DNA from 3 places in the Pseudomonas sp. GD03842 genome. Region 3 is predicted to be linked to each of the others. Evidence: predicted binding sites of a transcription regulator. Region 3 holds the regulator's gene; each other region holds the start of a gene.
What was found. Region 3 encodes sigma-54, which starts transcription at its own class of promoters, with help from an activator protein. Its sites were predicted from a motif close to ANTGGCATNNANNTTGCTNT; they were not measured.
Positions count from the first base shown of each region.

Region 1: the regulator sigma-54 is predicted to act here: its motif matches at 1,502-1,521, upstream of N5D61_RS03330 (circularly permuted type 2 ATP-grasp protein).
Region 2: the regulator sigma-54 is predicted to act here: its motif matches at 1,869-1,888, upstream of glnK (P-II family nitrogen regulator).

Region 1 covers NZ_JAOCEA010000002.1:165,691-168,936, reverse strand. Annotated here, with positions in the region: gene N5D61_RS03335 (alpha-E domain-containing protein) at 1-46, opposite strand, end outside; gene N5D61_RS03330 (circularly permuted type 2 ATP-grasp protein) at 59-1,468, opposite strand; gene N5D61_RS03325 (ribonuclease E inhibitor RraB) at 1,963-2,301, opposite strand; gene N5D61_RS03320 (hypothetical protein) at 2,553-2,789, opposite strand; gene N5D61_RS03315 (LTA synthase family protein) at 3,045-3,246, opposite strand, start outside.
Region 2 covers NZ_JAOCEA010000003.1:239,786-243,031, reverse strand. Annotated here, with positions in the region: gene N5D61_RS06090 (YifB family Mg chelatase-like AAA ATPase) at 1-1,240, opposite strand, end outside; gene N5D61_RS06085 (accessory factor UbiK family protein) at 1,412-1,675, opposite strand; gene glnK (P-II family nitrogen regulator) at 2,094-2,432, shown strand; gene N5D61_RS06075 (ammonium transporter) at 2,466-3,246, shown strand, end outside.
Region 3 covers NZ_JAOCEA010000004.1:215,965-219,210, reverse strand. Annotated here, with positions in the region: gene lptA (lipopolysaccharide transport periplasmic protein LptA) at 1-96, shown strand, start outside; gene lptB (LPS export ABC transporter ATP-binding protein) at 96-821, shown strand; gene N5D61_RS08090 (RNA polymerase factor sigma-54) at 1,007-2,509, shown strand; gene raiA (ribosome-associated translation inhibitor RaiA) at 2,585-2,893, shown strand; gene ptsN (PTS IIA-like nitrogen regulatory protein PtsN) at 2,906-3,246, shown strand, end outside.

The DNA of each region.
Region 1 (3,246 bases), on a different contig from region 3:
GGTACCGTGACATCCAATATAAATCCGAGGCAGTTCTACTTAGCATTGGCAGGCTTCCTTAATCCTCGACCACCCAGGTGTCCTTGGTTCCGCCACCCTGCGACGAGTTCACCACCAGCGAGCCTTCGCGCAGCGCTACGCGCGTCAGGCCGCCCGGCACCACGCGGGTCTCGCGACCGGACAGCACGAACGGCCGCAAGTCGATGTGGCGCGGGGCGATACCGTTCTCGACGAAGGTCGGACAGGTCGACAAGGACAAGGTGGGCTGAGCGATGTACGCGTGTGGCTTGGCGATAAGCCGCGCCCGGAAGGCTTCGATCTCCGCCGCGGTCGCAGCGGGCCCGACGAGCATGCCGTAACCGCCCGAGCCTTGGGTTTCCTTGACCACCAGATCGCCCAGATTGGCCAGCACATGAGACAGTTCTTCAGGTTTGCGGCATTGCCAGGTCGGTACGTTTTTCAGGATCGGCTCCTCGTCGAGATAGAAGCGGATCATGTCGGTGACGAAGGGATAGACCGATTTGTCATCCGCCACACCGGTCCCGATTGCGTTGGCCAGCACCACGTTGCCCGAGCGGTAAGCCGCCAGCAAACCCGGGACGCCCAGCATGGACTCAGGGTTGAAGGCCAGTGGATCGAGGAAGGCATCGTCGAGCCGACGGTAGATCACGTCCACGGGTTTGGGGCCGTCAGTGGTGCGCATGTAGACGTGGTCGTCGCGCACGAAAAGATCGGCGCCTTCCACCAATTCGACGCCCATTTCCCGAGCGAGAAACGCGTGCTCGAAAAAGGCACTGTTGAAGCGCCCCGGCGTCAGCACCACCACACTGGGGTCTTCCAGCGGGCTGGCGCTCTTCAAGGTGTCGAGCAACAGGTTCGGGTAATGATCGACGGGGGCGATGCGCTGCGCGGCGAACAGCTCAGGGAACAGGCGCATCATCATCTTGCGGTCTTCGAGCATGTAACTCACGCCACTTGGGGTGCGCAAGTTGTCTTCCAGGACGTAATAGGTCCCGTCGCCATCACGTACGAGGTCGACACCGGAAATGTGCGCGTAGAGGTCTCGGTGCAGGTTCAAGCCCTGCATTGCCAACTGATATTGCTCGTTGGCCAGCACCTGCTCGGCCGGGATGATGCCCGCCTTGATGATGCGTTGATCGTGATAGAGGTCAGCGAGGAACATGTTCAACGCCTTGACCCGCTGAATGCACCCGCGCTCGACCACCCGCCATTCACTGGCAGGGATGCTGCGAGGAATCGTATCGAAGGGGATCAGGCGCTCGGTCCCCTGCTCGTCACCGTACAACGTGAAGGTAATCCCGGCGCGATGAAACAAAAGATCGGCCTCACGCCGACGCTGAGCCAGAAGCTCAGGAGGCGCTTCGCCCAACCAGCGGGCGAATTCCCGATAATGTGGCCGGACAACGCCGTCCACATCGTACATCTCATCATAAAAGGTGCGGATCATGCCGTACTCCTTGTCACCTTGGACACAAGGACCATCGCAAGGCCCGTGCCAGCGGCATAAACGCCTAATATTCAATGAGTTACTTAATGCACCGGGCGCATCCGCACCATTCCTGTGCAAGAACTGCCCACACTCATTCCCCCGCGCTTCACAGCGAAGCGCACCGGCACCGGAAAATCTATGAGACGCATAGCCAGAGTTGATTTCCGGGCTGGGATGGGTTTGCCCATACTCCCTCCATCCCGCAGCAAAATCTCACTCCTGGCTGCATGAGCGACATCTGCGTAAACGATCGCTTCAACGAAATTCCCTTTCCGCCGCTCCTACCCGAGCGGCTTTTTTTTTTGCCCTGTTTTCGACGGCCGTGCCGCGAACCCACTTTCGACTCTGCTTGGCCATGGACCTGTCGGCGGGGGATCAGCACAGCTCACCGGGCGGGGCGATCAAAGATCGCCAACGCGAGAGAGCCATGCGACCACGTAGTCCCCCTCGAGTCAGTGATACCGTCTGACTTCCTGCTTGACGCCCCAGCCCTCGACTTGTCCATCCAGACCAAAAATCGCGCTTTGCAGGTCTTGTTCGAAATCACCAATGCCATCGTAGGTGGCATACATCACTTTGCTGACTTGCAGGTGCCATGCGCCGTCCTCACGGGCATTGATCTGTGTGTTGAGGGATTCGCCACGAAACTTTTCGGCAGCCTGACGCGCCCGTTCCTCATCGGGAAAAACGGCGTAAAACTCGATGGGATAGATGCGCGCGAAATCGAAACCGCTTTCCTTCATGCGGCGCAGCACATGGCTGCTGATGTCTTCTTGATAGGTCGTGCTCATGAAACGTCCTCCTATGCAACGATAGATAGAGTTTCAACGATCCCCAAACGCCTCCGTGGGAGGCATCGAGCAGCAGGTCATCCGCCACCCGGGACTCAAGCATGTCGCTGACAAGGCCGGTGCAGTTTTTACCCAACAGGCAGTCGTCACACGTGCTGGCACGGGTAGATACTTCGCCGGCCCCGTCTGCAGATTACGCCCAATGCCAACACGTTGCCAATTGGCAACGCACGGTCATTTGAAAGGTTTTTTCAGGTTGCTTCGATGATGGAAATGATCTGTACCGCGTTCTGTTCCTTGAGTGTCTTGACAGTCGGATCTTCGGTCCGCCCTTCCAAATCGTTCAGATCGAGCTCATGAGTGACCGGAAACAGATGCGGGCGCAAGTGCTGGGCCGCTTCTTCTTCACTGGGACGGTGCTCGGATTCGAGATCGAGGGTCTGCGGCACACCTTCTTTATCGAGAAACGAAATGGTCCAGACTTTCATCAATGTCTCCTCAGTCAGGGCCGACAACCGGCTTACTGATCTTGACCTTTGGCCGAGAACGGCGTTCCACCCAAATGAGCGGTAGGTGCACACTGATTCAGAGGGAAACAAGGCCCATTTCAGCGCCTTGGGGGTAAGCTTGTGCTCACGTGACGACAGAGCCGTCAGCGCGCTCACGTGAGCGTGCCCAGTGTCTGCACCTACACGCGCCTCAATGAAAAACGCCCCGTAACCGGGGCGTTTGCAGTGGATGGCTTACTGTGGCTTGGCGTCCTTCACCCCTGCCGTATTGTCCAGCAGGCTCTTGGTTGCGGTCTGCAGGAAACTGTCGAGCTTCTTGCGCAGCTCCGCGACGTCCGGCGCATCGGGCACCAGTTCGGCGTGAGGGTGCGTGCCCAGTTCGTAACTGTAGATCTTCGGCTCCATTTCCTTGGGCTCGATCAGAATGCGGTTGCCG
Region 2 (3,246 bases), on a different contig from region 3:
CCTCGGAGACCACAAGCGCAGCATCCGCGCTGGTTTCGCCAGTATGCGTAGGTGCCGCCAGTGAGGTCGTTTCCCGGGCGACGGTCAGGTGCAGATCAATACGGTCCAGCAGCGGACCGGACAGTTTGTTGCGATAGCGCTGGATCTGGTCGGTCGAGCATCGGCAGCGTCCGGTTGGCTCGCCGTGGTAGCCGCATGGGCAGGGATTCATGGCGGCCACCAACTGGAACCGTGCGGGAAAGCGTACCCTGTCGCGGGCCCTGGAAATCACGATATACCCGGACTCCAGCGGCTCCCTCAAGACCTCCAGAACACGCCGGTCAAACTCCGGAAGCTCATCTAAAAACAGAACGCCGTGATGCGCCAACGTGATTTCACCAGGCTGCGGTCGACTGCCGCCGCCGACCAATGCGGGGCCCGACGCGGAGTGATGGGGTTGTCTGAAAGGGCGCTGCGGCCAACTGGTCAGCGGCGCATGGCTGGCGACCGACTGAATGGCCGCCACCTCCAGCGCCTCCCGCTCATCCAGCGGCGGTAGAAGACCTGGCAGACGGCTGGCCAATAGCGTCTTTCCGGTGCCCGGCGGTCCACTAAAAAGCAGGTTATGGGCTCCGGCTGCGGCCACCAGCAGCGCACGTTTGGCGGCGGTCTGGCCCTGTACCTCGCTTAAATCGGGGTAAGGCCGAGTCTGTAGGATCAGCCCGTTGGATGCGTAAGGCTCAATCGTCGTATGGCCGTTGAGATGCGACACCAACTCCAGCAGATGACTGACCGCGATCACTTTCAAACCTGACGCCAGGCAGGCTTCCTCGGCATTCACAGCAGGGACGATCAATGTATGTCCGGCATCCCGAGCGGCCAGAGCCGCAGGTAAAACGCCCTGCACGGGCCGTATTGACCCTGACAATGCCAACTCGCCCAAGCACTCCACATTATCCAGTGCCTGCATGGGAATCTGCGCACTGGCGGCGAGCAAGCCCAGCGCAATTGCCAGGTCAAATCGTCCGCCGTCTTTGGGCAGGTCCGCAGGCGCGAGATTCAGCGTGATGCGCCGCGCCGGAAATTCGAGCCGACAGTTAAGAATCGCACTACGTACCCGATCTTTACTCTCCTTCACCGCACCTTCCGGCAAGCCGACTAACGTCAGGCTCGGCAGCCCGTTGGCCAGATGGGTTTCCACGGTGACGGCGGGGGCTTCGACGCCCACTTGAGCGCGGCTGAGAACGATGGCGAGGGACATGAAGATCCTTGATAGCGGCACCGCGTCCTGCGGCGTGCTCAAGGATAGTCATGGGGTAGCAGGGGAGGACGGGACAAGTTCTACGAGGTGTGTCGCCGCGGAATGATCACGTGCAATGGCCCCATTCATGAGCAGTTTTGCTCCTGCATGGGGCAACTACACGCAATCGATTCAATCCTTCGCGGGCCCCGCCAACTGCGCCTCAAGCTCTGCCATTTTCGCTTCCAGTGCTTCAAGGCGGGCACGGGTGCGGGCCAGGACGACCATCTGGCTGTCGAATTCTTCCCGGCTGACCAGATCCAGCTTGCTGAAGCCGCTTTGCAGGAGGGCCCTGAACTGAGTTTCGAATTCGTTGCGCGGGAGTGGGGTCTCGCCGTCCAAAAGGCGGGAGGCGTGGCCGCTCAGGGCGTCCAGAAAAGCTTTGGGTGCGAGCATGATGGTCTTCCTGAATCAGGTGGGCCGCAGTGTAACACGGGGTGCACAACCTCTTTTGATCGGGCTCGTGTTGCACGGTTTTCGCGCATGACGCCGTGCACGCACGCACTGTTGTTGTGCGAGTGCCCTGAGTGATGGCGATCTGACCTCCTCCTTCGCCGCCGAAAGCAGCGGAATTCGAGGCACTTGCCGATATGGCAAGGTTTCTGCTTAGTGGCTTATGACCCATGCACTGATGCAGTCGCTGTGACGAATGCAGTGCGGCAGGCGGAGCGGGGAAGTGTTTCGTCAGAAGCGGTTTTCTGGAGTTGGTCAGGTCTGTTCGGGCCATCGACGCGTTACAAAGCCAGACACTGCGCTTAGACTTGAGTCGGGTTTGTTTTCCTGGGGCAAGTCCACCAATTCGGGAGAAAGTTTCATGAAGCTAGTCACTGCCATCATTAAGCCGTTCAAGCTCGACGACGTACGCGAGTCGTTGTCTGAAATCGGCGTGCAGGGCATCACGGTTACTGAAGTCAAAGGCTTCGGACGTCAGAAAGGCCACACCGAGCTGTATCGCGGTGCGGAATATGTAGTCGACTTCCTTCCCAAGGTGAAGATCGATGTTGCAATTGACGACAAGGATCTGGACCGCGTTATCGAAGCGATAACCAAAGCGGCCAACACCGGCAAGATCGGTGACGGGAAGATCTTCGTGGTCAATCTGGAACAGGCTATTCGCATCCGTACCGGCGAAACCGATACCGACGCAATCTAAGCCGCCAAACCCAACGCCCCAGGAGTAAACAATATGACTCTGCGTCAAATCGCAGGGCTAGGAGCCCTGTTGTCCCTCGTAACCCCTGGCCTGGCCATGGCGGCAGACGAAGTGGCAGCCCCCGTACTGAACTCAGGCGATACTGCCTGGATGCTGACCTCTACCGCTCTCGTGCTGTTCATGACCGTTCCCGGCCTGGCGCTGTTCTACGGTGGCATGGTTCGTTCGAAAAACGTGCTGTCGGTGATGATGCAATGTTTCGCCATCACTGGCCTGATCAGCATTCTGTGGTGCATCTACGGCTACAGCATGGCGTTCGACACCACCGGTATGGAAGCCAACGTCGTTAATTTCAACTCCTTCGTCGGCGGTCTGTCGAAGGCGTTCCTGGCAGGCATCACGCCTTCCAGCATCACGGGTGCAGCGGCGCTGTTCCCGGAAGCCGTATTCGTTACCTTCCAGATGACATTCGCCATCATCACCCCCGCCCTGATCGTCGGTGCTTTCGCGGAACGCATGAAGTTCTCCGCGATGCTGATTTTCATGGCGATCTGGTTCACTCTGGTCTACGCGCCAATCGCGCACATGGTCTGGAGTGGCGTGGGTGGTCTGCTGTGGGACTGGGGCGTCCTCGATTTCGCAGGCGGCACCGTTGTTCACATCAACGCTGGTGTGGCTGGCCTGGTGGCGTGCCTGGTACTGGGCAAGCGTAAAGGCTTCCCGACCACCCCAATGGCTCCGCACAATCTGGGTTACACCCTGGTCGGCGCCGCGATGCTGTGGGTGGGCTGGTTCGGCTTCAACGCCGGTTCCG
Region 3 (3,246 bases):
GGCCGCGCCAACGGCAGCAAGGTCACCGAATCGCGCCCTCGCGTCGACATGGTGATCCAGCCGAAAAAGAAAACCGACCAGCAGAAGGCCCAGTAATGGCAACGCTGAAAGCCCAACACCTGGCCAAGTCCTACAAGGCTCGCCAGGTCGTCCGTGACGTCAGCCTGTCCATCGACAGCGGCCAGATCGTTGGCCTCCTGGGGCCGAACGGCGCAGGCAAGACGACCTGCTTCTACATGATCGTCGGCCTGGTGCAGGCCGATCAGGGCCGCGTGCTGATCGACGATCAGGATGTGAGCCATCAGCCCATGCACGGTCGCGCCCGCGCCGGTATTGGCTATCTGCCGCAGGAAGCCTCGATCTTCCGCAAGCTGTCGGTCTCGGACAACATCATGGCCATCCTCGAGACCCGCAAGGACCTCGACCGCGCCGGGCGTCGCAAGGAGCTGGAAAGCCTGCTCCAGGAATTTCACATCACCCACATCCGCGACAACCTGGGCATGAGCCTGTCGGGTGGTGAGCGCCGCCGTGTGGAAATTGCACGGGCCTTGGCCACCTCCCCCAAGTTCATCCTGCTGGACGAACCTTTCGCCGGTGTCGACCCTATCTCCGTTGGCGACATCAAGCAGATCATCCACCACCTGAAAGCGAAAGGCATCGGCGTTCTGATCACTGATCACAATGTCCGTGAAACGCTCGATATCTGCGAAACAGCCTACATCGTTAACGATGGGCAGCTCATCGCAGAGGGTGATGCCGAAACGATCCTTGCCAACCAATTGGTGAAGGAAGTGTACCTCGGCCACGAGTTCCGCCTTTAAAAGGCCGATGACGAGCGGGTGGCGAGTGAACGCAGCATGCGGCTCATCGCCAACCTCGCATTAACTGCCATCACACTCTAGGCAAACGAGCCGCTTTCAGGCATATAATTTGCTTAGTTTGGCGCCTCGGCGCCTCGTAGTGGATGGCGCGAGCGCGCCGGCGAATAAGGTATTAAGCCCCTGCCATGAAACCTTCGCTAGTCTTGAGAATGGGCCAGCAGCTGACGATGACGCCGCAGCTGCAACAGGCCATCCGCTTGCTCCAATTGTCGACGCTGGATCTTCAACAGGAAATCCAGGAGGCATTGGAATCCAACCCCATGCTGGAACGCCAGGAAGAAGGCGACGATTTCGACAACGCTGATCCCATGGCCGATAACGTCGAAGCCAAGCCAGCTGCCGACGTTCAAGAACCGACATACCAGGAATCTTCGACCACCACGGTCGACAATCTCGAAGACGGCGAATGGGGCGACAGCGAACGCATTCCCAACGAACTGCCCGTCGATACGGCGTGGGAAGACATCTACCAGACCAGCGCCAGCAGCCTGCCAAGCAACGATGACGATGAGTGGGACTTCACCACCCGCACCTCGGCGGGTGAGAGCCTGCAAAGCCATCTGCTCTGGCAGTTGAACCTGGCGCCCATGTCCGACACCGACCGCCTGATTGCCGTCACGCTGATCGACTGCATCAACAACCAGGGATATCTGGACGAGTCGCTGGAGGAATTGCTCGACGCATTCGATCCAGAACTCGACATCGAACTGGACGAAATCGAAGCCGTCCTGCACCGCATCCAGCAGTTCGAACCGGCTGGCGTCGGTGCTAGGACGCTGAGCGAATGCCTGCTGCTGCAATTGCGCCAGCTTCCGGTGAAGACCAAGTGGTTGGCCGAAGCCCAGCGACTGGTCAGCGACTACATCGATTTGCTGGGCAGCCGCGATTACGCGCAATTGATGCGCCGGATGAAAATCAAGGAAGACGACCTGCGTCAGGTCATCGAGCTGGTTCAGAGCCTCAATCCCCGCCCCGGCTCGCAGATCGAGTCGACCGAAGCCGAATACGTCGTGCCGGACGTCATCGTGCGCAAGGACAACGAACGTTGGCTGGTCGAACTCAACCAGGAGGCAGTGCCGCGCCTGCGGGTGAATCCTCAGTACGCCGGTTTCGTGCGTCGCGCCGACACCAGTGCGGACAACACCTTCATGCGCAATCAGTTGCAGGAAGCGCGCTGGTTCATCAAGAGCCTGCAAAGCCGGAACGAGACCCTCATGAAAGTGGCGACCCAGATCGTCGAGCATCAGAGGGGTTTCCTGGAATACGGCGACGAGGCAATGAAACCCTTGGTGCTGCATGACATCGCAGAAGCGGTGGGCATGCACGAATCGACGATTTCACGCGTGACCACGCAGAAATTCATGCACACGCCCCGTGGCATCTATGAACTGAAGTACTTCTTTTCCAGTCACGTCAGCACCTCCGAAGGCGGTGAATGCTCGTCCACGGCGATCCGCGCGATCATCAAGAAACTGGTTGCCGCGGAAAATCAGAAAAAGCCGTTGAGCGACAGCAAGATCGCTGGTTTACTGGAGGCACAAGGCATTCAAGTGGCGCGTCGCACCGTCGCCAAGTATCGCGAATCTCTCGGGATAGCGCCTTCGAGCGAACGTAAGCGACTGATGTAACGCCACAGCCACAGCGTTCCAGTGGCAGGCATCCAAGCCTGCCTCTTAATGCACTGGCAACGAAGGAGAAGCTGTATGCAAGTCAACATCAGTGGACACCAACTGGAAGTCACCAAGCCTCTGCGCGAGTACGTCGAGCTGAAGCTGAAGAAGCTCGAAGGGCACTTTGACAAGATTACGAACGTGCAGGTGACGATGGCCGTCGAGAAGCTCAAACAGAAGATCGAGGCCACCTTGCATATCCCTGGTGGAGAGGTGGTTGCCATTGCGGAACATGACGACATGTACGCGGCGATCGACCTGCTCACGGACAAGCTCGACAGACAATTGCTCAAGCATAAGGAAAAGCAGCAAAGCATCCTCAAGGGTGCGGCAGCTCGCTGATACTCCCCATCCATGATCCGACTTGAAAACATCCTGACCCCTGGCCGTTCCTTGGTGAACGTGCCAGGCGGCAGTAAAAAAGCCGTACTGGAACAGATCGCCAGACTGATCGGGCAGCAAGTGCCCGAGTTCGACTGGGAAACTGTGTACGAAAGCCTCATTGCCCGCGAAAAACTGGGCTCGACCGGTTTCGGAAACGGCATCGCCATTCCGCACTGTCGGCTCAAGGGATGCAGTGCGCCGGTCAGCGCGGTGCTCCATCTGGAGCGGCCTGTTGACTTCGATGCCATCGACGGCGCGCCTGTAGACCTGCTTTTCGTCCTGCTCGTGCCCGAAGCGGCAACCGATGCTCA